Regions from separate parts of the Paenibacillus sp. SEL1 genome, predicted to be linked through region 3. Evidence: predicted binding sites of a transcription regulator. Region 3 holds the regulator's gene; each other region holds the start of a gene.
The links. The regulator Rex, encoded in region 3, represses fermentation and respiration genes when NADH is low (regulators of the CRP and FNR family bind a similar motif). The targets are predictions, from matches to a motif close to TTGTGAAATATTTCACAA.

Region 1 (8,133 bases), 160 kb from region 3:
TCTGTACTCAGGTCGGTAATGGTGATTTTCTCACCCATTTTGTACTCTTTTTTATCAGTTGTAAACAGAGCCACTGGCGGCTGATTTGGTGGTCTTACTGTAATTGTAACTGAGTAAGGATCACTCCAGTTCCCAGCAGAGTCAAGAACAGAATAGGTAACTACATATGTACCCGGCTCCTGAAATACGTCCTGCTTACCTTCCCAACGTTGGTTCACAATCGGAAGACCTGTAGGAGAAGATTCCTTCGTCAAATACGTAACTTGGGTTTCGCCCGCATAGATATCTTTTTGTTGAACCGTGAAGGAAGCTTTAGGTTTCTGATTCAAATCCATGATAACTTGTTTAGTCGTATTATTCACAGTATAAGGAATATTTAAGGCCTGTGTAATCGAGGTCAATGGCACCATAAATACGTTCTTTTGCTGAAAAGCCGGTCCCTTCATTTGTCTGGCTTCACCGTTAACCGTATAAACCTTGCTGTCTGTTTTGAAGCGCATGACATTTGTTCCTTGTGTGATTACGGTTTCTTTGGTGGCAGTGTCATAACTAAACTGCAATCCGACACGGCTGACAAGTGAACGGATAGCTACATAGGAAACTCCGTCCTTCACGGTCATCGGCTGAGTTGCTGTGTACACCTGTCCGTTTTGTTCCATTTTCGCGCTGTTTAAGTACAAAATCAATTGATTAGCACCCATGGATGTTGGAGCTCCACCAGGATTGGTGATCGTTCCGTCTCCACCGTATACATCATTGGAAACGTTCGATCCGTTGGTTGTATCCGTAGGCAGGCCAGTCAATGGATCATTGGATACGCCTGTGTTATTAGGTGTCACCGTGTCATTTCGTGTGCTAGTTCCATCTTGATCTCCGATGCTATTCTGAACGCCTGAATCAGCAACATTGGCCTGAGCCTGCTGTGCGCTAACCGAATCGGTGGATTGAACGGTTGTTGATGCTGCTTCTGCTCCTACAGGGGCTACTGCGGCCACCTGAGCTACCGCAAGGGCGGTGAGCATGGTCCATTTCTTGAAATTCATTGTCTGTCTCCTTCTATCACCAAATTATTATCATTCCCGTAAAAAGTCATACTATTAGACGCGTCAGTTGTTAAAAAGTTTCTGGAAATTTTGCTGATCATGAAAAAAAGGGAACTTTCTCCTGTGACTGCAAAAAATTCAACAACAAAAAACCGCCGCCCATCTGACCTGATGTGGCGGCGGCTTCATTACTAGGAAATAGCTTTTGAGCCATTTACATTATGATGGACGACAGACAGCATTCTTTCCAGCAGTCTCCAGACGACCCTCTTCAATGAGTCGGTAAGCACGTTGAACTTCTTCATCTGTAGGAGATGGAACTCCCTCCAACGGATACTCCTTACCAAGCATTTCCCATTTGTAAACACCCATTTGATGGTAAGGTAAAATTTCGAATTTCTCGACTCCGTTCAACGTTCCGATAAACCGTCCCAAATTCAATAAATCTTGCTCGTCATCATGAATACCCGGTACAAATACGTGTCTAATCCACATTTTGCGCCCTTGCTCAGACAACCAGCGAGCCGTACTCAGCATACGGTCGTTAGACTTGCCTGTAAGCTTAATATGCTTGTCATTGTCAATATGCTTAATATCCAGTAGCACCAAGTCTGTTACGTCCAGCAGTTCATGGATGCGGCCCGCGTCATTAAATCCGTTACTGTCCAGTGTCGTGTGCAAATTCCACCGACGTTTCACTTCTTTGAACAGCTCTGCGACAAAATGAGCTTGCAGCGTCGGTTCTCCACCGGATACGGTCAATCCGCCTCCGGAAGAACGGTAATAGGCTAAATACGGCTCAATCTCAGCCAATACCTCCTCCAACGTCATCGGATTACCTTCATTCAAGGCCCAAGTGTCCGGGTTATGGCAATATTGACATTTCAACAAGCATCCTTGCATAAAGAGCACGAAGCGGATGCCGGGACCATCGACGGTCCCGAAGGTTTCCAATGAGTGTATGTGACCTTTCAACATGTTGCATCATCCTTCCCGCATCCGCTATGCGTGCGTCATTGTAATACTTATTTACATTGTACCGTGGAAAGTACGGTTAATAACATCCAATTGTTGTTCACGAGTCAGCTTGATAAAGTTAACGGCATAGCCGGAAACACGAATCGTAAGCTGTGGATAGTTTTCTGGGTGCTCCATTGCATCCAACAGTTGTTCGCGAGCAAACACATTGACATTCAGATGATGTGCGTGGCTTCCAAAGTAGCCATCCATCATCGAAACAAGGTTTGTTTTACGTGTTTCTTCTTCTTTACCCAGTGCTTTAGGCACGATGGAGAAGGTGTTCGAGATACCATCCAGACTGTGTTCATAAGGCAATTTGGCTACGGAACTCAGAGATGCCAAAGCACCTTTTTTATCACGGCCGTGCATTGGGTTTGCCCCTGGTGCAAACGGTTCGCCTGCTTTACGTCCATCCGGTGTTGTACCTGTTTTCTTACCGTACACCACGTTGGAAGTAATAGTCAGTACAGATTGAGTAGGAACCGCATTACGATAAGCTTTATGCTTGCGAATCATGCTCATGAAGCTTTCTACCAGTTCCACAGCGATGTTATCTACACGGTCATCGTTGTTACCGTAGCAAGGGTATTCGCCTTCAATTTCAAAGTCAACAGCAATCCCTTTTTCGTTACGGATTGGTTTAACTTTTGCAAATTTAATGGCACTCAAGGAGTCGGTAGCAACTGACAGACCCGCAATACCACAAGCCATGGTACGGAGAATATCACGATCATGCAACGCCATTTCAATGCGTTCGTAGCTATATTTATCATGCATGTAGTGAATAACATTCAAAGTGTTCATGTACAGTTTTGCCAACCATTCCATCATAGGTTTGAAGCGGCTCAACACTTCTTCATAATCCAGAACTTCACCTGTAATGGCTGGGAATTCAGGCCCTACTTGAACGCCAGATTTTTCATCTTTACCACCGTTAATTGCATACAGCAGAGCTTTAGCCAAGTTGGCACGAGCACCAAAGAATTGCATTTGCTTACCGATTTTCATTGCCGATACACAACAAGCAATACCATAATCGTCTCCATAAATTGGACGCATCAGATCGTCATTTTCGTACTGAATGGAGCTAGTCTCAATAGAAACTTTCGCACAATACTTTTTGAAGCCTTCAGGCAATTTTTCCGACCACAGTACAGTCAGGTTCGGCTCCGGTGCAGGTCCCAGATTGTAGAGGGTGTGCAGGAAACGGAAGCTGTTTTTAGTTACCCGAGTTTCTCCAGTTACGGACATACCACCAATGGACTCAGTAACCCAAGTTGGATCTCCACTGAACAGTTCATTATAGTCAGGTGTGCGCAAGAACTTAACAATACGCAATTTCATAACAAAATGATCGACCAGTTCTTGAGCTTGTTCTTCTGTCATTGTACCCTCTTCCATATCACGTTGAGAGTAAATATCAAGGAAGGAAGATACACGTCCTAAGGACATTGCTGCACCATTTTGTTCTTTGATTGCTGCAAGATATCCAAAATATACCCATTGGAAAGCTTCTTTCGCATTGTTAGCAGGTTTGGAAATATCAAAACCGTGCTCAGCAGCCATTTGTTTCAGTTCATTCAAAGCACGAATTTGTTCGGAAATTTCCTCACGAAGACGAATTACGTCTTCTTCCATGGAATCAACTTCAAGGCTTTTCAGTTGCAGCTTTTTATCTTGGATCAAGAAGGCTACACCATACAAAGCTACACGACGATAGTCACCGATAATACGACCACGACCGTATGCATCTGGCAGACCAGTAATGATACCAGCTTTACGGGCTGCTCTCATTTCATCTGTATAAGCGTCAAATACACCTTGGTTGTGAGTTTTACGAATATGAGTGAAGATATCAATGATACTTTCTGGTACTTCAAAACCATAGGCTTTACAAGCGTCGATCATCATCCGAATTCCACCAAACGGCTGCAAAGAGCGTTTGAATGGAGCATCTGTTTGTACACCGACAATTTGCTCTTTATCCCGGTCTAGATAACCCGGTTTATGTGAAATAATAGTGGATGGCGTATTCACGTCTACATCAAGCACGCCGCCGTTTGCCAGCTCTTTTTTAGTAAGATCGGATACAATATCCCACAATGCAGTTGTGTTGGCGGTAGGACCAACCAAAAATTCTTCATTGCCAACATAAGGTAAGATATTAGTTTCAATAAAATCGTTGACGTTGACTTCTTTAGTCCATTTGCCTTTTTTAAAACCTCTCCAGCCAGATTGTTGCTCTTGTAATTCTCTCTCAATCACCGACATGTAAATCCCTCCAAATTGTTTGGTCTTCCGGACTTGTGATTTTTTTCACGATAAAGCTATTTCTTGAGCCCGGCCTTTTCACCGATGCCTTACGCTCAGTGTCGGGACCTTTCTTACACCCTTATTGTAGAATAATGATAGAGTGTAGTATGTGACAAAAATCACAATATGAGTGATTTTTGTCACTTTATTTTCCCTAGCTTCACGCCTATATCCTTAGCCTTGCCGTTCACCTCCCTTCCCAAACCAACAGGCCCTCTATATAGAGAGCCTGCATCGGTATTGAACGAGAAAATGCTTTTTCACAAGCCTCTTCGTACCTATTATATTATTGGTCAAAACGTCCGTAGAAGGCATTGCGATAGACATCAGCCAACTCAGTAACCAGTGGCAACTTCGGATTCGCAGTTGTACATTGATCTTCAAATGCGCGGTCAGCCAGATAGTCTACACGTGATTCGAAATCCTTTGCATCGAAACCGATTTGTTGGAACGATTCCTCGATACCAAGTGTTTTGTTCATTTTACGGATCGCTTCGATCAAGCTGTTAACCCCTTCTTCGGTGGTGCGTGCAGGCAGTCCCAGTATGCGCGCGATTTCTGCATAACGCTCATCCGCAACAAAGTGCGAATATTTAGGGAACGAAGCAAATTTTGTCGGTTTTTTCGCATTATAGCGAATGACGTGCGGCAATAAAATGGCATTCGTGCGGCCATGCGCTGTATGGTATTGTCCACCCCATTTATGTGCAAGACTGTGGTTAATGCCCAAGAATGCATTAGCAAATGCCATACCAGCAAGTGTAGAAGCATTATGCATTTTTTCACGAGCCAGCTTATCACCAGTCAGAGCCGATTGTTCTAGGTATTGGAATACCAATTGAATGGCTTTAATTGCCAGACCATCTGTGTAGTCATTAGCCATTACGGACACGTAAGCCTCGATAGCATGTGTCAGAACATCCATACCTGTGTCCGCTACAGCTGTTTTAGGTAGCGAATATACAAACACTGGGTCAATAATTGCCACATCAGGAGTCAACTCATAGTCAGCCAGTGGGTACTTCGTGTCGCCCAGGTTTTTGTCCGTAATTACTGCGAACGATGTAACTTCGGAACCTGTACCCGAGGTTGTAGGGATAGCTACAAATTGTGCTTTTTGGCCCAGACGTGGGTACTTGTAAATCCGTTTACGGATATCCATGAATTTTTGTTTTAAATTATTGAAATCAGTATCTGGATATTCATAGAACATCCACATGCCTTTAGCAGCATCCATTGGGGAACCGCCGCCCAGTGCGATGATGCAATCCGGTTGGAAACGTCTCATCATTTCAGTACCACGTTCTACCGTAACTGTCGATGGATCTGGCTCTACTTCAGAGAACACTTCGATAGCTACTGGTGTTTGGCGTTGATGCAGATAATGAATAACACGATCTACATATCCCAGTTGTACCATCATAGGGTCTGTGATAATGGCTACACGTGTGATATCAGGCATTTTAGCAAGATACTGTGTCGAGTTTTTCTCAAAATAGATTTTGGAAGGTACTTTGAACCATTGCATATTCACCGTCCGTTTCGCCACCCTTTTCACATTAATCAAATTGACTGCCGATACGTTCGACGAAGTCGAGTTACGACCATACGAACCGCAACCGAGTGTCAACGAAGGAAGGTTGGTGTTGTAAATGTCGCCAATCGCACCATGTGTGGAAGGTGCATTTACAATGATACGTCCTGTTTGCAGACGGTTTGCGAAGCGAGCGATAACGTCCTCATCGTTCGAATGAATAGCGGACGAGTGGCCCATGCCCCCGAATTCCACGACTTCAGCAGCACGTTGAATACCTTGTTCCGCATTTTTTACTTTATAGCAAGCCAATACAGGACTCAATTTTTCCGCAGACAATGGGAATTTTGTTCCTACCCCTTCAATCTCAGCGACCAAAATTTTAGTTCCTGCTGGTACTGTAATACCACTCATTTCAGCAATTTTCACAGCAGACTGCCCGACGATAGCTGGGTTCACTGCACATTTCTCGACATTCATAGCTCCTTGAGTGAGCTTAGCTGCTTCTTCTTTATTTACAAAATAGCAGCCGTTAGCAATCATCAATTTTTTCACTTGTTCGAAGATTGGCTCTTCGATAATAACCGCTTGCTCGGAAGCACAAATCATACCGTTGTCGAAAGATTTAGAGAGGATGAGATCGTTCACAGCCTGCTTGATGTCTGCTGTTTTTTCAATAAAGCAAGGCACGTTACCTGGGCCTACACCCAGAGCAGGTTTACCGCAGCTATATGCCGCCTTAACCATGCCTGATCCACCAGTTGCCAGAATCAGCGCCACATCAGGGTGGTTCATCAGTACATTGGTCTTATCCATCGAAGGTGCTTCAATCCATTGAATACAATCAGCTGGAGCACCATGTTTAACAGCTGCTTCGAGCAAGACGCGGGCTGCTTCCGCACTACACGATTGAGCAGATGGATGGAAACCGAAAATGATTGGGTTACGTGTTTTAATGGCAATCAGCGCTTTGAACATCGTAGTCGAAGTCGGGTTTGTCACTGGAGTGATCCCCATGATAATGCCGACTGGCTCTGCTATCTTTTGAAAACTGTCAAAATCATTGTCCTCAATGACACCGACGGTTTTTTCATTTTTGATACTATGATAGATATATTCTGTTGCAAACATGTTTTTGGTGATTTTGTCCTCGTACACACCGCGTCCTGTTTCTTCAACAGCCATCTTCGCTAGGTACATGTGTTTATCCATCCCTGCGAGTGCCATAGCTTGTACGATTTCGTCAATCTGTTCCTGATTCATACTCATGAAAGCTTGCTGTGCCCGGTTCCCCCGGTCAATCAGCGTTTGAATATACTGCTCTGCGCTTTGCTCTTTTTGGATAACCTCGTTTTTAACAGCCATTTCCCTCATCCTCCTGTTATCTCGTGTACTATCTCTTGTTCACGCACTGATCGTAACACAGCTTTCTAAGATATATTGTGATTTTTTTCACAATCTATTTAAAATTTTATTTTATGAAGTGAATTAAATCACAAAGTTTGGAATTCTGCCACTTTTACCCCCTCTTCTTGCCCCAAAAACGCATTGCGCAGGTATATAATGAATTTGAATTGATCAAGTTGCAGATAAAAAACATAGGATACAAAGGGGAAATGGACGATGAGAAACCCTACAAATGTAATGGAAGCCCGCGGCAACACCTGTTGCTTCTCGGAGGCCAGCTTCAACCGGTTGCAAGTGATGATGAAAGATCGAGTTATGCCTGAAAGCTCGCATCTGTTCTGGGAAGGAGATACAGCGGATAAGCTGTTTTATATTAAGCGTGGACGCGTGAAAGTAACCAAAACAACGGATGAAGGTAAGGAACTTATTCTATATATGTATCAAAGCGGCGATCTTGTTGGTCAAGCTGATCCATTTTTCGGTACTAAGCATTCCTTTTCTGCTGAGGTTCTGGAAGACAGTGATATTGGCGTAATCGATCATACAGATCTGGAACTGCTTATTTGCCAGCATTGTGATTTTGCGATTGACTTTATGAAATGGATGGGTTCGCATCACCGTATTACTCAGACTAAGTTCCGCGATTTGATGATGTACGGCAAGCCAGGTGCTTTATGTTCAACACTCATCCGTCTATGCAATACCTATGGTGAGCCTCACGGCGAACATATCCTGATTCATAAGAAAATTACTCATACTGACTTATCTAATATGATCGGTGCGACTCGGGAAAGCGTAAACCGGATGCTTAGTGAT
Region 2 (8,133 bases), 2.4 Mb from region 3:
TGGGCGCGAGCCTGCCCCGACCCAAAGGAATTGTCATTTTTTCCGCGCATTGGGATAGCCCCGATCAATGTATTGGCGCGGATGATCAGCATGCAGCGTTGCACGATTTCTATGGCTTTCCCGAAGAAATGTACTCAATTGATTACCCTGCACCAGGCGATCCAAAGCTGTATGAGGAGATAGAGCATCTGTTCAGTCAGCATAACCTGTTCCACCAGCCGGTTCGGAACCGAGGACTGGATCATGGAGCATGGGTGGTTTTGCGGCATATATATCCTGATGCAGACATACCGGTCGTACCCTTATCCATTGATTCTCGGCGCGCTCCCCAGGAGCAATACGAGATTGGGCGGATGCTGGCGCCGTTGCGAGAACAAGGGATTTTGATTATCGGTAGCGGTGGATTGGTACACAACTTGCGGACACTCAAGCAGACGAGTGAGCCAGCCGATTGGGCCGTTCAATATGATGACTGGATTGCACAGCAGCTTCAAGACTGGAATTTGCGTCACCTATTCCAATATGACAAGAAGGCTCCATATGCCAAACAGGCGGTACCTTCTTATGGAATAGAGCATTTTTCACCTTTGTTTTATGCGATGGGGGCTGCGGATCATGAGCGCTCCGCGCGTAAGCTTTTTCAATCGTATGTCCTTGGCTCGTTAAGTCTCAATTGTTGGGCTTTTGGTCAAGAAAGTGATACGTAAATGTAAAAAAAGAACTTCCGAATCCACATGGTGTGTGGGAATGGAAGTTCTTTTGTGTATTTTGCGTCTTCGATTAATTAGAAGGCACGTGTATCGTGAGCATAACAGCGCAAAAAAATAACCATTATCCCGGAGGATAACGGTTATTTTGGGGATGGTTAAGCTATTTTTCGACTAGGGTCCACTGGAAAGGTATCTTTATTTTTACGAAACTGTCCACGCAGGAAGGGCAATACCCAACGGTCAAAGCCAATTCTTCCGGCATTTGCACCAGCAACTACAAGGAAGATTTCAAACAGCAGGTAGATTGCATTGGTGCTTACTGTACCCGAGAACAGGAACGAGAAGTTCATAACCATAGCCATCAAAGCAGCCAGTGTAGTCAATGTACCGAGAAGCAGGCCAACCCCGACCAAGAACTCACCCAATGGGATCAGGACGTTAAACAAACCTACATTAGGCAGGGCAAAGGCTTCCAGGAACGATCCCCACCAGCCTTGTACAGCGGGATGGTCTCCACCTGTTTTAGCAATGGCCCCCGAGATAAATCCGCCTGCATCGAATCCACCTGTCAGCTTTTCAAGTCCGTGGGTCATCCATTCATAACCTAGATAAACCCGTACTACAGTCAGCAACCACATTGCGACTTTGTTTTCACGTAACCAGCTGTTAAACATTCAAACCACTCCTCTTTCTTAATCTATAATGTTGGTTGTATTTCATTTTGTTGGGGATGATCATCTTTGCTACACCTTTATTGTAGTAGGTTCAGTTACAGTTATTTGTGATAAAAATCACAAAGTCTGAATATTTTTTAAATTTTAATGTCTTTAGATAAGTATTCTATAGAGTGGTTACGCTTCAATCAAGACAAAAACAGGAAATAAAGCTTATAATGAGAAAAATAACTAAGTGGAGGGATGAACTTGTCCAGGCCCATTTCCCAACGAAATCATTGGTTGCGTGTGATGGCCTCAGCTCTGTTATGCATGACGCTGATGTCTTGTACTGCTATGTCGAATACGGGTGAATCTGATTCCGTTCCCCAACCGACCAAGCAAGTAACAGAGAAGGAGGCACTTGAACCGCCGAAGGAGCAGTCTATTCCGGCATTTACAGCTCCGCTTACCGGTCTTCCGGTGGAGCAGCCTGTTTTGGAGCGGCCGCTCGCTGTCATGATTAACAATGCTCCGGCTGCACGTCCACAGGCAGGACTTAGCCAGGCAGACATGGTATATGAAGTTCTTGCAGAAGGCGGGATTACCCGTCTGGTCGCTTTTTTCCAAAGTCATGGTGGAGATGTAAAGATCGGACCGGTCCGTAGCATTCGACCGTATTTGATTGAGCTGGGCGAAACCTATGGTGCGTTGCCTATACACGCAGGGGGAAGCACAGATGCCTATGCGATTTTACAGCAGCAGCGGAAGGAACATCTGGATGAGATTTCAAATGGAGGGGCTTACTTCTGGCGAAGCAAAGATCGTCGTCCTCCACATAATTTATACACAGACGTGAACAGACTGCGCAAAGGAAGCGATAGTAAAGGGTATGCCAAGCATACGGACGTTCCAGTATATTCTTACCTTAAATCCGGTGAAACCCCAGTTATGGTGGACGAGACAGCAGCATCTTTGCAAATTCGTTTTTTGCTTAAAAGCTATCGGGTATCTTATACCTATAATCCAGCGAATCAACAATATAAGCGTTTTGTGAACGAAAAGTCACATGTGGATCAAAATAATAACCAACAGCTCTCAGCAGCCAATGTTATTGTAATGAGCGCTAGACATCGAACGTTGGATGATGTGGGCAGATTAAGTGTTGAGCTGGACGGCAGTGGACAGGCCATGGTGTTTCAACAAGGACAGTTAATACAGGCTGAATGGCAGCAAACACCAGGCAATGCGATTCGTTTTATGAAAAATGGGGTTGAAATCCCGTTAACGCCAGGTACATCCTATATACATGTGGTACCTGCAGATACTTCACTAAAGGAACATGTAACCATAGCAGCAAATTAGAAAACGAAATACACCTTTTTAGGAAGAAATTGTCGGATAATGACCTTCCATGTCGGGCACTGTATACGTATGTCATGAAATTTGCTTTTACAAACATTACAAAAACATTGATGAGTGTGATAAGATAGCAAAGGTTGTCTATTGCAGTCGAAACAGGTTGCGGATATTTTCGTAAAGGGGTAATCGTTATGAGATTGAAGAAAAAGGATATATTCTTCGAGACGTTGGAAAATATGGCAGATACGATCGTGCAAGCAGCCGATTATTTTGCCCAACATACTTCAAATCTTCAGGATGTGACTTTGTTTACAAATGAAATGAAGAAGTATGAAAATAAGTGTGATGATTACACACACACGATTATTACTGAGCTGAACAAGACCTTCATTACGCCGTTGGAACGCGACGACATCATGGAACTGACAACAACCATGGATGATGTGTTGGACGGTCTTGAAGCGACGGCTTCTCGTTTTTATATGTACAACATTACGGAGCCGGACGAGTATATTGTGCAGTTCGCTGATATTCTGCGTCAATCAGCTTACGAAATTCAGAAAGCTGTACATTTGCTTTCGCAGAAAAAATTGCTGGCCATTCGTGAATACACTATTCGCCTGAATGATTTGGAAAATCAGGGGGATGAATTATTGCGTATTTGCATCAAAAACCTGTTTGCAACTGTAACTGACCCTATTGAACTGATTAAACGCAAAGAATTGTACGAACGCCTTGAAACGACAACGGATTCATGCGAGGATGTTGCAAATATGCTGGAATCCATCATTATGCGTAACTCGTAAGGGAGTCCTTTTACATGGATACAAGTTTACTGGTATTGGGTATTGTTATTTTTCTTGCTCTGGCATTTGATTTTATTAATGGTTTTCATGATACGGCGAACGCGATTGCAACTTCGGTATCGACCCGTGCATTGACCCCGCGACGTGCGATTATTATGGCTGCAGTCATGAACTTTCTCGGGGCAATATTGTTTACAGGCGTTGCGAAGACCATTGGTGGAAGTGTCGCTGATCCAACCAAGCTTACGAATGGAATTGATATCGTCATTGCGACGCTGATCGCTGCGATTATCTGGAACCTCTTAACCTGGTGGTTCGGTATTCCTTCATCCTCTTCTCATGCACTAATTGGTGCATTGGCTGGAGCGGTGTATGTAGGTGCGGGATCGGATAAATTAAACTGGAGCGGCTTCATCGGGATTGTCGAAGGACTTATTTTCTCCCCGTTGATTGCTTTTGTTGTCGGTTACATCGTGATGATAATTTTAAAATACATCTTCGCTCGTCGTAGTCCGCATACGGTAAACAAAGGGTTTCGTACAATGCAGGTCATTACGGCAGCGCTTCAGTCGTTTACGCATGGTACGAATGATGCTCAAAAGGCGATGGGGATTATTACATTCGCACTCGTTTCGGCGGGGTATCAGGACCATTTGGAAGTACCCATGTGGGTGAAAATTTCAGCCGCAACAGCCATGGCGCTGGGTACGTCTATCGGGGGCTGGAAAATCATCAAGACGATGGGAACCAAGATTTTTAAAATCGAGCCAATTAACGGATTCGCAGCCGACATTTCGGGAGCCTCTGTTATTTTCACAGCTACATTGCTTCATTTACCCGTAAGTACCACTCATGCCATTACTTCGGCTATTTTGGGTGTGGGTTCTGCGAAGCGTTTTTCCGCTGTGCGTTGGTCGCTGGCCGGTCGAATTATTATTACTTGGGTTATAACGATACCAATTGCTGCGCTGTTATCTGGATTGATTTTCAAAATTCTTTTCTAGCTCATTATTATTTCTTGAAAAATAGGTACACACTATAGAATACACAATAAGCTTCCGTCCGCTTTTTGCGGCAGGGGCTTATTGGCATTCTGGGGCAAAACGGCTTCTTCAAAGTTTACACATCCAGATAGTTCCATGAAACGTTTTTCAAAAATACCTGACATCAAAGTAGTCAATTTTTAATAACTCCTGTAGAATAAACAGAAAACTTTGAACCGTTCAACTGACTGGAGGAAATTATGCAAAAATCTAGAAAACTAATAGCACTCATGATTTGTTTGTTTTTTGTGGTTGCCCTGTCCGGTAATTTCGGTGTAGTGGCACATGCAGAAAATAAAACAAAGTATGATATCGGCACGGATACAACGTTCGCGCCTTTTGAGTTTGAAGATGTAGATGGTAAATTTGTCGGAATCGACATGGATTTGCTGGCAGCTATTGCCAAGGATCAGAATTTTGAATATACGATTAAGCCTCTTGGCTTTAACGCGGCAGTGCAGGCCCTTGAAACGAATCAAGTGGATGGTGTCATTGCCGGGATGAGTATTACCGATGAACGTAAGCGGAAATTTGATTTTTCCGAGCCTTATTTTGATTCAGGCGTCGTCATGGCGGTCCGCAAGGATAATGATACGGTTAAACGCTATGAGGACTTGAAAGGACAGCGTGTCGCTGTCAAAACAGGAACGGAAGGTTACACATTCGCAGAATCGATTAAGGCCAAATACGGCTTTACTACAGTACCGTTCGATGATTCTTCTCAAATGTATGATGAAGTCAAAACAGGTAATTCGGTTGCCTGCTTTGATGACTATCCGGTACTGGCATACGGTGTAAACCAGAATAACGGCCTTAAGCTGGTAACAGATAAGGAAAAAGGTGCTTCTTACGGGTTTGCTGTTAACCAAGGCAAGAACCAGGAGTTGCTGGAGAAATTTAATGCAGGGCTTGTTAATCTGCGCAATAGCGGGGAATACGATAAAATTTTGGCTAAATACCTTGGCGAATCGGGCAAAGGTGTGGCGCCTGTAGAGACCAGCCGCTGGGGACTGATTTCCGCTTCGCTGCCTTCGCTGATTAAGGGCATGGGAAATACGTTGCTGTACACACTTGTATCTTTACTCGTAGCCTTTATCCTAGGGTTGGTGTTTGGCTTTATGAAAGTAAGCCATAACAAGGTGTTCCGTGGTATTGCAACTGTATTCGTCGATATATTCCGCGGTATTCCGCTGATCGTGCTTGCTTTCTTTATTTACTTTGGTATTCCACAGGCACTGGATTTCAAAATGCCGCTTTTTGTCGCGGCTGTACTGACATTATCCCTGAATGCGGGTGCGTATGTAACTGAGATTATCCGTGGTGGTATTCAGTCCATTGATCCGGGACAAATGGAAGCAGCTCGTTCGCTTGGTCTACCCTATCGGACGGCTATGCTTAAAATCATTTTGCCACAAGCTGTGAAAATCATGATCCCGTCGTTTATCAATCAGTTGGTTATTACGTTGAAGGATACGTCCATTTTGTCTGTTATCGGTCTGGTCGAGTTGACCCAATCGGGTAAGATCATTATTGCGCGGACATTCCAATCCTTTGATATTTGGCTGGTAGTAGCGGTGATGTATCTTATCGTCATTACAGTCCTGACCAAAATTTCCAACCGTCTTGAAGGGAGAGTTCGCCGTGGGTAAAATTATCGTTAAAAACCTGAAAAAAAGCTATGGTAGTAATCAAGTGCTAAAGGGCATCGACATGCAAGTACGTGAAGGCGAGGTTGTATGTGTCATTGGCCCCTCTGGTTCGGGAAAAAGTACGTTTTTGCGTTGTATGAACATGCTTGAAGAAATTACCGCAGGTGAGGTCATTGTGGATGACTACAACTTGAGTGACAAAAACGTGGACATTAACAAAGTCCGTGAAAATATAGGTATGGTATTTCAACATTTTAATTTGTTTCCGCATATGACCGTGCTCAAGAACATTATGTTCGCGCCGACTGAACTGGGGAAACAGTCCAAGGCAGAGGCCCGGGAAACGGCTATGAAGCTGCTGGATCGTGTAGGGTTGGCCGATAAGGCAGATGCACTGCCAGGACAGCTTTCCGGCGGTCAGAAGCAGCGTGTGGCGATTGCACGTGCGCTGGCAATGAATCCAGACATTATGCTGTTCGACGAGCCGACCTCGGCGCTCGATCCTGAAATGGTAGGCGAAGTGCTGGGCGTAATGAAAGATCTGGCGCGTGAAGGCATGACGATGATGATCGTAACGCATGAGATGGGTTTTGCACGCGAAGTAAGCGACCGTGTTGTGTTTATGGACGGTGGTTACATCGTAGAAGAAGGAACGCCACAAGAGGTATTTGGTAATCCGAAAAACGAGCGGACTATTAGTTTCTTGGAGAAGGTATTGTAAGAGGATTAAAAGTGAGGCAGGGTTTGTGTTTGTAGGCGGGGATCTCGTTGTGAGACGCTCCGCGATCCATTTGATCTTTCGATCGCTGTTGCCCCTGAATTTTTGGATTATATAAGACCTTATTAGGTGAAAATTCAGAGGCAAAGGCGAACGCTACCGCTTCTACAGATTCAAATGGACCGCTACGCTACTGCTCGCTGAGTAGTCCCTTTTCGTGCAAAGAGCCTGCCTCACTTTTGAATGAGTGGGTGCAGGGGAAGAGGGCGCGAGTGAGATTTTTCATTTTTGATGTTTATTTTCATAAGTGGAGGGCTTGCTTTGAAGATAAGGACTGCTCATCATGAGGATATTCCGGCTTTGGCTTATCTAATGGAGGAGCTTGGTTATCCTACGACTGTAGAAGATATGAAGATGAGATATGATCGTATCGCTTCTGACCCTAACTACCATACTCTGGTGGCTGAAGATGAAGGGGAAGTCGTTGGGATGGTTGGGCTACATGCGGATATCTTTTATGAAAGAAATGAAAAATACGCGCGTATCGTCGTTTTTGTGATGGATTCAAAACATCGTAATAAAGGCATCGGGAAGGCGTTAAATGAGGAAGCGGAAGCTTGGGCTAAAGAGAACGGGGTGGTTGCCATTGCTTTGAACAGTGGTAATCGAAGTGAGCGACAGGATGCCCATCATTTTTATCGCCGATTAGGATATGAAGCGACAAGCACAGGGTTTGTGAAAAGGATTTAATCTACAATGAATTGATTATTTTATAAGGATATCTTGGGAGGCATGTTGGCCCGGAGATATCCTTTTCTTTATTAAAAGGAATACAGGACTTGAGATTTGTATAATGTTAATTGGCTTATATAAAATATAAATAACATAACAGACGGAAGTGTAAGCGAGGGGGACGTACGGTGATACGTACATTGACTATAGGTCATGATCATCAGGTAACAGTGGGGAAACCATTGGATCAGATCGTCATGGAGGATTACATATGGATGTGGGTAGATTTTAGCGAGCCTACAGATCGAGAGACGGAGCTGCTGACGAGTTATTTTCATTTTCACCCATTGGCTGTGGAGGATTGTATGCATGTTCTGCAACGTCCCAAATTGGATTATTACGAGGATGTGCAGTTTCTGGTCGTGCATGCGCTTGATGTAGATACGTTAGCTGCGGAAGA
Region 3 (8,133 bases):
ACAGTGACCTTGGATGGTTTCTTGATGGGGTGCGTGAAGAGAAAGAGCTTCATCCTATTCAGGATCTGGAGGGACATCAGTTTTTTCGTCAGCTTGCGCTAAAAGTGGAAGATTGGACGGAGCTAGCTGCTCCGCGTAGAGAAGATGACCCGAATCCACTGTCAGGTGTTTCCTTTGAGGAGTACATGGATGATGTGCGGGACAATTTGCGTTCATCCTTGAGCCAATATGAGGAGCGCGAGGCGCAGATACAGATGATTGAGGGTGTAAATCAGGCACTGAGTGAAGACAAGCACCTACTGATCGAAGCAGGTACAGGAACAGGGAAGTCCCTCGGCTATTTGCTCCCATCGCTGTATCACAGTGTGAAAAAAGGACAGCGAGTTATGGTAAGTACACATACGATCAACCTGCAGGAGCAATTACGCGAGCGCGACATTCCGATGCTGACCAAGGTGATTCCGTTTCCGTTCCGGGCTGCTATTTTCAAGGGTCGGGGACATTATTTGTGTCTGCGTAAGTTTGAACATAAAATAAACAGAAGAGACTTCGCGACACCGAAGGAAGATTTAATTACAGCTGCTCAGATGATCGTCTGGTTGACGCTAACAGAAACCGGTGATGATGAAGAACTGAATCTGAGCAACCGTGGTGGAGATTTCTGGGAAACGGTGGCGAGTGATTCAGAGTCCTGTCTTGGTCGTTCTTGCCCATGGTTCCGCAAATGCTATTATCATCGTGCACGCCATGAAGCAGGGATAGCGGATGTTGTTATTACGAATCACTCTAAGTTGTTTACAGACGTCAAAGCTAGTCACCAATTGTTGCCGAGCTATGAACATCTGGTGATTGATGAAGCCCATCACCTGGAGGAAGTAGCTGGTAAGCACCTAGGTATGCATATGAAATATTTCACACTCGTGCATACACTGACGCGACTGTTCAAAGACAGCAAGAATGGACAACTGCCTTCACTTCGTCAACAGTTGGCGAAATCGGGGCACGAGAAGTCGACGGATTGGGCCTCAACCATCGATCAGATGTATCCGCTCGTGTTAGAGGTTAAGGAAACTTGGGACCTGCTAAGCGACAAGCTGTTTGGCATGTTGCCAGAACGAAGCGATGCGACACCAGGTGAAACAGGACAGTTTTCTTCCCGTCTCAAACCTTCAGCCAAGCCTGCAAAGTGGGATCAGGCGGGGGCTTTGGAAAATCAGCTATATGTAACGATGAGTGAAATTTTGCGCAAGGGTGACAAGCTGATGCTGGACGTCAAGGAAGAACATGACGATTATGCGGCGGATAGCCTTATTACAGATATCACGGGTCTGCTCAAGGATCTGACGGGGATTCGAGAAAATTTGCGCTTTTTTATGCGACTCGATGATGAAACAACCGTATACTGGCTCGAAGCGAGTGGGCAATTCCGCAGTAAATCATTACAATTTTATGCGGTGCCCGTCGATGTGAGCCGCCAGTTGAAAGAAATGTTTTTTGACAAAAAAAGAAGCATTATTCTGACGTCTGCTACCTTATCGGTAGATAAGTCGTTTCAGTACATGATCGATCAGCTCGGCTTGCAGGAAGCCGCAGATCAAGAGCGGCTGATGACTTCGCAGCTCCCGTCACCCTTTAATTACAGGGATCAGGTGTTGCTGGTCATTCCACGGGATTTCCCAAGCGTGAAGGGCAGTGTAGGAGATGCACACTTTGTAGATATGCTCGTTAGCTCTCTAGGAGCGACTGCTCAGGCGACGCGGGGGAGAATGCTCGTTCTGTTTACTTCCTATCGGATGCTCCGGCAAGTGTATGAGCCGCTCAAAGAGGCCTTAGCATCCAGCGAAATTACTGTGCTGGGACAAGGTGTGGACAGTGGGAGTCGCAGCAAGCTAACCCGCCGTTTTCAGGAAGCCAAAGCTTCTGTATTGCTGGGAACCAGCAGCTTCTGGGAAGGTGTCGATATTCCGGGGAAGGCTCTGACTTGTCTGGCCATTGTTCGCTTGCCATTTCAACCGCCGAATCACCCGTTGCTGGAGGCAAAAAGCGAGCTGCTCCAGCAGCAGAAGAAGAATCCATTTATGAAGCTGTCTGTACCACAAGCGGTCATTCGCTTCAAACAGGGATTTGGTCGGTTGGTTCGTACAGCGAGCGACCACGGGGTCGTTATCGTTTACGATACGCGTGTGATCGAATCCTATTACGGAAAGCACTTTTTGTACTCGTTACCGGGACCAAAAATGGAGCATATGCCATCGGAGCAAATGGTGCCCCGCATCGCCGAATGGCTCCAATCCGCCCCGGAGACCGAGGCATAACGGACGGACACTAAGTATGTTCGTTACAATTAGGGGGAGCAAGTATGAAATCAGATAAAATTTCAGAGGCTGTCGTACGGAGGTTACCCGTATATTTACGTTATCTGAATGCACTTCACAAACGGGAGGTGGCTACGGTCTCTTCTCAAGAGTTGGGACAGAGGCTAGATTTGAACCCGGCCCAAATCCGTAAGGATCTCGCCTATTTTGGAGATTTTGGTCGGAAGGGTATCGGTTATGATGTTTCTTATCTAATTGAGAAAATACGCCATATCCTGAAAATCGATCAGCAAATTAATGTAGTATTGGTCGGAGCGGGTAATCTGGGGCAAGCCCTTTCGAATTATAACGCTTATTTAAAAGACAATATGAAGATTGTAGCGGTATTTGATGCGTTTCCGGATAAGGTAGGGACCAAGATCAATACATTGGTCGTGCAACCGATGGATGAACTGGAAGCGACTGTGAGAGAAAAAAACATTCGAATCGGGATTATTACCGTACCTGATTTTGAAGCACAGCACGTGGCTGACAGGCTTATTGAGAGCGGAATTGGAGCGATCCTGAACTTTGCACCGACTACTCTCAAGGCACCGGCCAACATTCGGATTCATGCCACAGACTTTACAACTGATTTGCTTAGCCTCGCTTATTATTTGGAGGACGGAAAGGAAGAAACACAATATGACAGTGAATAAATGGATGATTAAAAACGGCTCTTTTGCCGTAAATGGACCAGAAGCTGGGGTAATCCATGGTTTTATGATTGTGGAAGATAGCCGCATTACTTACATTGGCGAGACTTTGCCTTCGGGTGAGGAAGAGACGGAAGCGATCGATGGTAAGGGGCTTTTGTTTTTACCTGGTCTGATTAATACTCATGGTCATGCGGCGATGTCTCTGCTGCGTGGGCATGGAGATGACTTGGCACTTCAAGTATGGCTTCAGGAAAAAATGTGGCCTATGGAAGCCAAGTTTACATCTACGGACGTGTACTGGGGTACGTCGTTGTCTGTGCTGGAAATGCTGAAAGGTGGAACAACGACCTTCCTGGACATGTACGATCATATGGATGAGGTGGCTCGTGTGGCTGAAGAGTCAGGTATTCGTGCAAGTCTGATGCGTGGAGCAATTGGACTATGTTCGGAGGAAGAACAGCGAATCAAGCTGGCTGAGGCCGTGACTTTTGCACGTAACTGGCATGGTAAAGCAGACGGGCGTATTACAACGATGATGTCACCGCATGCGCCATACACCTGTCCACCTGCGTTTATTGAAAAATTCGTACAAGCTGCGCATGATCTGGATTTGCCGCTGCATACGCACATGTCTGAGACGATCGCCGAAGTGGAGCAAAACGTACGTGACTACGGTTTGCGTCCAGTTGCACACTTGGATAAGCTTGGCTTTTTCTCCCGTCCTTCGCTTGTTGCGCATGGCGTTCATTTGAATGACGAAGAAATAGCTTTACTGGCTGAACGTGGTGTAGCGGTTTCGCACAACCCAGGTAGCAACTTGAAGCTGGCAAGTGGTGTGGCAAGAGTGCCTGAATTGCTGCGTGCAGGGGTTACCGTTTCTCTCGGAACGGATGGTCCTGCCAGTAATAATAACCTGGATATGTTCGAGGAAATGCGTCTGGCAGCACTTATTCACAAGGGTGTATCTGGTGACCCTACGGCAGTTCCTGCGAGTGAAGCGCTGCGTCTGGCAACAGAATACGGTGCAAAGTCAATTGGTTTAAAAGAAGTAGGAGCGTTGGCAGCAGGCAACAAGGCTGACTTTATCGCGCTGGATCTGAATCAGGCACATTTCTTGCCGCGTACAGATCTTATTTCCCATGCGGTATACTCAGCAAGCGCCAAAGACGTGGTTCACGTATGGGTAGACGGTCGTCAGGTTGTGAAAAACGGCGAATGCCTGACTATGGACGAGGAACGCATCAAACATGAGGCACAAGCCGCCTTTGAAGGGCTGCTGTCGCGCTAATTCAGGTGTCACATCCCCTTAGAGAGGAAGCACGGGTTTGAAAAATAAGAAAAAGTGGATAGCGGTCGCCATTTTGGCCGTAATACTGATCCTGGTCAGCATTTTCTGGTATTATTCCTATGTTACTCAAGACCAGGTGGCTGAGAAAAATGCCGCTATCATTAAGGCCAAGCAATCAGGTGGTCTAGTTAGCACGACTCAAACATGGAAGTCTGTGTGGGATCAGGTATATTGGGTGGTTCAAGGGAAAAATGCACAGAATGAAAATATAATGGTGTGGGTTCCTTTTCAAAAAGTGGAAGGACAACCTAACGTACCTGCCGCAGATAATAGCGGTGTTCACACCGAACTGCTGAAGAATGGAGTCGATGAGCAAAAAATGACGGCAATAATTCAGCAGCAGCTTCCAGGTGTAAAAATTGTAAGGCTTCAGCCGAGTGTGTTCAATGGCGAATATGTGTGGCAGTTGTTTTACGATGATGGAAGTCATCATTACTACAGCTTTTATCGTTTCTTAGATGGGGTAGCGACGGGTGTAAAATATACTTTGCCCAATAACTAGCTGGTTGAGGATTAGCAGATGTGGAATGAATGACTAGTAAATAATTGAAAGCTTAAGAAAAAGACGTAAATGCGATGAAATTCGTATTTACGTCTTTTAGTCTTGCTATGCCGTATAATGGGCTGAAAACCAGTGAAGCATCTTTACCTATCCATCTTCTCTCCTAGGGCAAATTCATCTTTATGGCGGACAGTACGGAGTGGAGGATTTGAATCTGGAGAAGCGGAGCGTTCGCCTTGCCGCCGGATTTTCTCCGTAAGAATATAATCGAGAAAAATCGGGTGGCAACAGCGATCGTAAGATCAAATCCTACGCTCAGCGTCTCGCCTCCACCTTAACCAAAGATTTTGCCTCATCACAACTCCTCCACACATTGCCTTCGATATTAGATATACGTTATGATATACTATATTTTATAAGTGATAGACAAAAATGATAGAAAAAAGAATTGCTGATCGCTGTAAGATCATGCAATTTGGTTGTTTGTTGACATTCGTCCCGTTTCTTCTGTGTTTTACATTTTGAGAGGAGGATGTTGTTTGAAATTGCGTGCAGTTCCTATCGTTGTGGCGGCAGTTTTGGCAGCTTTGCTGCTATTTGGGGGATGGTTCATTTACCGTCAGGTTACAATGCAAAGCCCTCTGGAAAAACTGGTTTCTCAATATCCAGGCGTGACAAGCGCTCAAATAGATATTAAACAGGATCAGGTTGTATTGAAACTAGATCTCAAACCGCAGGCGGATGTGGCCGGATTAGTCGATGTGGTTAAGCAAAAAGGACAAACCATCATTGGCAGCCGTACCATTAAGCTGGATATTGAAGATCGTTCCAATTCAGCACTAAATCAATGGTGGTCTGAGGCTATGTTTCCTGTAGCCGAAGCGATGGAAAATAAAAAGTATACTCAAATTTCATCTACAGTTGAGCAGATGAAAAAGAAAAAGACGGGTATCAAAGCTGATACCGACATGGATTCGAACAATGTCTATATCCGACTCAGCGAAGGTAAAGCGACCAAGTTTATCGTTTTGCCACGTCAATCTCAGCAAATGGGGGTATGGCCTAATGCCTAGATGGATCAAGGAAACATTAATCGGCATAGTGCCGGTGACTATTATATTTCTCGTTTTTATTGGGGTGAATATTATCCCTCTTCTAGTTGCTGGCGTGATGCTCAGCGGCTTGTTAATGCTCATGCATGCGCGTGGCGGCTTGGCCGTAGGTGCTGGGCAAGAACGTAAACGCAAAAAAAATGGTCCGGACAAGCTGACTTTTGAGGAAATCGGTGGGCAGGAAAGCGCTAAACAGGAGTTGCGTGAGGCCCTGGACTTTTTGAATCGACATGATGAAATTTCCAAGTTTGGTATCCGTCCATTAAAAGGTGTTCTGCTCACAGGTCCTCCGGGAACAGGGAAAACACTGATGGCGAAAGCAGCCGCACACTATACTAATTCTGTATTTGTTGCAGCCTCAGGTAGTGAATTTGTTGAAATGTACGTTGGTGTTGGCGCGGGTCGTGTCCGTGAGTTGTTTCGGGAGGCACGTACTCGTGCAGCCAAGGAAAAGAAGGAAAATGCGATTATTTTTATTGACGAGATCGACGTAATTGGTGGTAAACGTGAGGGTGGACAGCAACGAGAATATGATCAGACTTTGAATCAGTTGCTGACAGAAATGGATGGCATTTATTCGGCAGATACACCGCGGATTTTGATCATTGCAGCAACAAACCGTAAAGAAATGCTGGACAGCGCTTTAACGCGTCCAGGGCGTTTTGACCGTCATATTCAAGTGGATTTGCCTGACAAGAAGGGCCGTCTTCATATTCTTAAAATTCATGCCAAAAACAAACCGATTCAGGAAGATGCGAATCTGGACAAAATTGCTGAGGAATCTTACGGGTTTTCCGGCGCACAGCTGGAGAGCGTGATGAATGAAGCGGCAATCTATGCGATGAGACAGGATCACAAAATGATTGCGCAGAAGCATCTGTCGATGGCAATTGACAAAGTAATGATGGGTGAAAAGACAGACCGAGAATCGACGTTGGAAGAGAAAAAACGTGTAGCGATTCATGAACTAGGACATGCTATTATGGCCGAAATTGTTCGTCCCGGTAGCGTAAGCCAGGTAGCACTTAGCCCACGTGGAAAAGCGCTTGGCTATGTGCGCCACAATCCACAGCAAGAGCATTATTTATACACCAAGCAGTTCCTGGAGGAGCAGATCATGATCTCACTCGCAGGGGCTACGGCGGAAGAAATGTACTATGGCGGTCGCAGTACCGGCTCAAGTAATGATTTTGAGCAGGCGCTGAATATCGTCCATACGATGATGACTTCCGGTTTGACTTCACTTGGCATTATTAACATGGAAATGGTAACCAAAGAAGAACTTATGCGGGAAAATGGCGAGATTATGGCTGACCTGCATACCCGAACTTTGGAGTTGCTGGAAAAGCATCGTCCTGTGTTCGACAACTCACTTGACATCCTGATGAAGGAAGAAACTCTGTCTGGAGATCAATTTAGATGTCAATTTAGTGAAAATGCTTTATTACCAGCATAATTTTTTATGCTGGTTATTTTTTTTTACTTTTAGTCCGTGCTAAGATATTATTATCTATTGGGACATAAACATGTATTTTTCGACAAAGAAGGATACAATATATGAGAGTGACCAGGAAAGGGTGGAGTAAAGAATCATGCAATTTAAAAAAATCGGCGTCATCGGCGGCGGCACCATGGGACAGGGGATTTCTGAAATGCTCGCGTCCAAAGGAATCGATGTGCTGCTGGTAGAGCAGACACCAGAGAAACTAGACTACGCCTACAATATGATTGAAACGAGTCTGGACAAACAACTGGAAAAGTGGGCAATTACTCAAGCTGAGAAAAAATTGATCTTATCCCGTATTCAAAAAGTAATCCATTTGGCGGAGCTCGGCAGCTGCGATATGGTCATTGAGACTATTACAGAGAATCTGGACGAGAAGAAAGCAGTGTTCCAAGAGCTAGACTATGTGTGTCCAAGCAATATTATTCTTGCAAGTAATACATCCACGCTGAGCCTGACCGAGCTTGCTAGCTCGACCAAGTATCCTGAGCGTGTTATTGGTATGCACTTTATTTATCCAGTATCCCGTATTGATCTTGTAGAAATTATTCGTGGTTTGAAAACTTCGGACGATACATTTGAACACACTAAAATGTTCGTGGAAGAAATAGTGGAGAAAAAAGGAGTCATGATTTATGAATCTCCTGGATTCGT

Region 1: pflB (formate C-acetyltransferase) is a predicted target of Rex. The motif match lies at 4,368-4,385, and genes of this name have one in related genera.
Region 2: ACYCSE_RS13425 (DoxX family membrane protein) is a predicted target of Rex. The motif match lies at 1,490-1,507, and genes of this name have one in related genera.

Annotation. Positions count from the first base shown of each region.
Region 1 covers NZ_CM137723.1:5,516,736-5,524,868, forward strand. Annotated here, with positions in the region: gene ACYCSE_RS25340 (copper amine oxidase N-terminal domain-containing protein) at 1-1,043, opposite strand, end outside; gene pflA (pyruvate formate-lyase-activating protein) at 1,263-2,021, opposite strand; gene pflB (formate C-acetyltransferase) at 2,073-4,334, opposite strand; gene adhE (bifunctional acetaldehyde-CoA/alcohol dehydrogenase) at 4,663-7,275, opposite strand; gene ACYCSE_RS25360 (Crp/Fnr family transcriptional regulator) at 7,534-8,133, shown strand, end outside.
Region 2 covers NZ_CM137723.1:2,923,894-2,932,026, forward strand. Annotated here, with positions in the region: gene ACYCSE_RS13420 (dioxygenase family protein) at 1-707, shown strand, start outside; gene ACYCSE_RS13425 (DoxX family membrane protein) at 866-1,384, opposite strand; gene ACYCSE_RS13430 (DUF3048 domain-containing protein) at 1,634-2,728, shown strand; gene ACYCSE_RS13435 (DUF47 domain-containing protein) at 2,917-3,531, shown strand; gene ACYCSE_RS13440 (inorganic phosphate transporter) at 3,546-4,535, shown strand; gene ACYCSE_RS13445 (hypothetical protein) at 4,568-4,711, opposite strand; gene ACYCSE_RS13450 (amino acid ABC transporter substrate-binding protein/permease) at 4,775-6,223, shown strand; gene ACYCSE_RS13455 (amino acid ABC transporter ATP-binding protein) at 6,216-6,944, shown strand; gene ACYCSE_RS13460 (GNAT family N-acetyltransferase) at 7,263-7,691, shown strand; gene corA (magnesium/cobalt transporter CorA) at 7,862-8,133, shown strand, end outside.
Region 3 covers NZ_CM137723.1:5,359,005-5,367,137, reverse strand. Annotated here, with positions in the region: gene dinG (ATP-dependent DNA helicase DinG) at 1-2,315, shown strand, start outside; gene ACYCSE_RS24535 (redox-sensing transcriptional repressor Rex) at 2,360-3,013, shown strand; gene ACYCSE_RS24530 (amidohydrolase) at 3,000-4,301, shown strand; gene ACYCSE_RS24525 (cell wall elongation regulator TseB-like domain-containing protein) at 4,339-4,863, shown strand; gene ACYCSE_RS24520 (hypothetical protein) at 5,403-5,936, shown strand; gene ACYCSE_RS24515 (AAA family ATPase) at 5,929-7,431, shown strand; gene ACYCSE_RS24510 (3-hydroxyacyl-CoA dehydrogenase family protein) at 7,568-8,133, shown strand, end outside.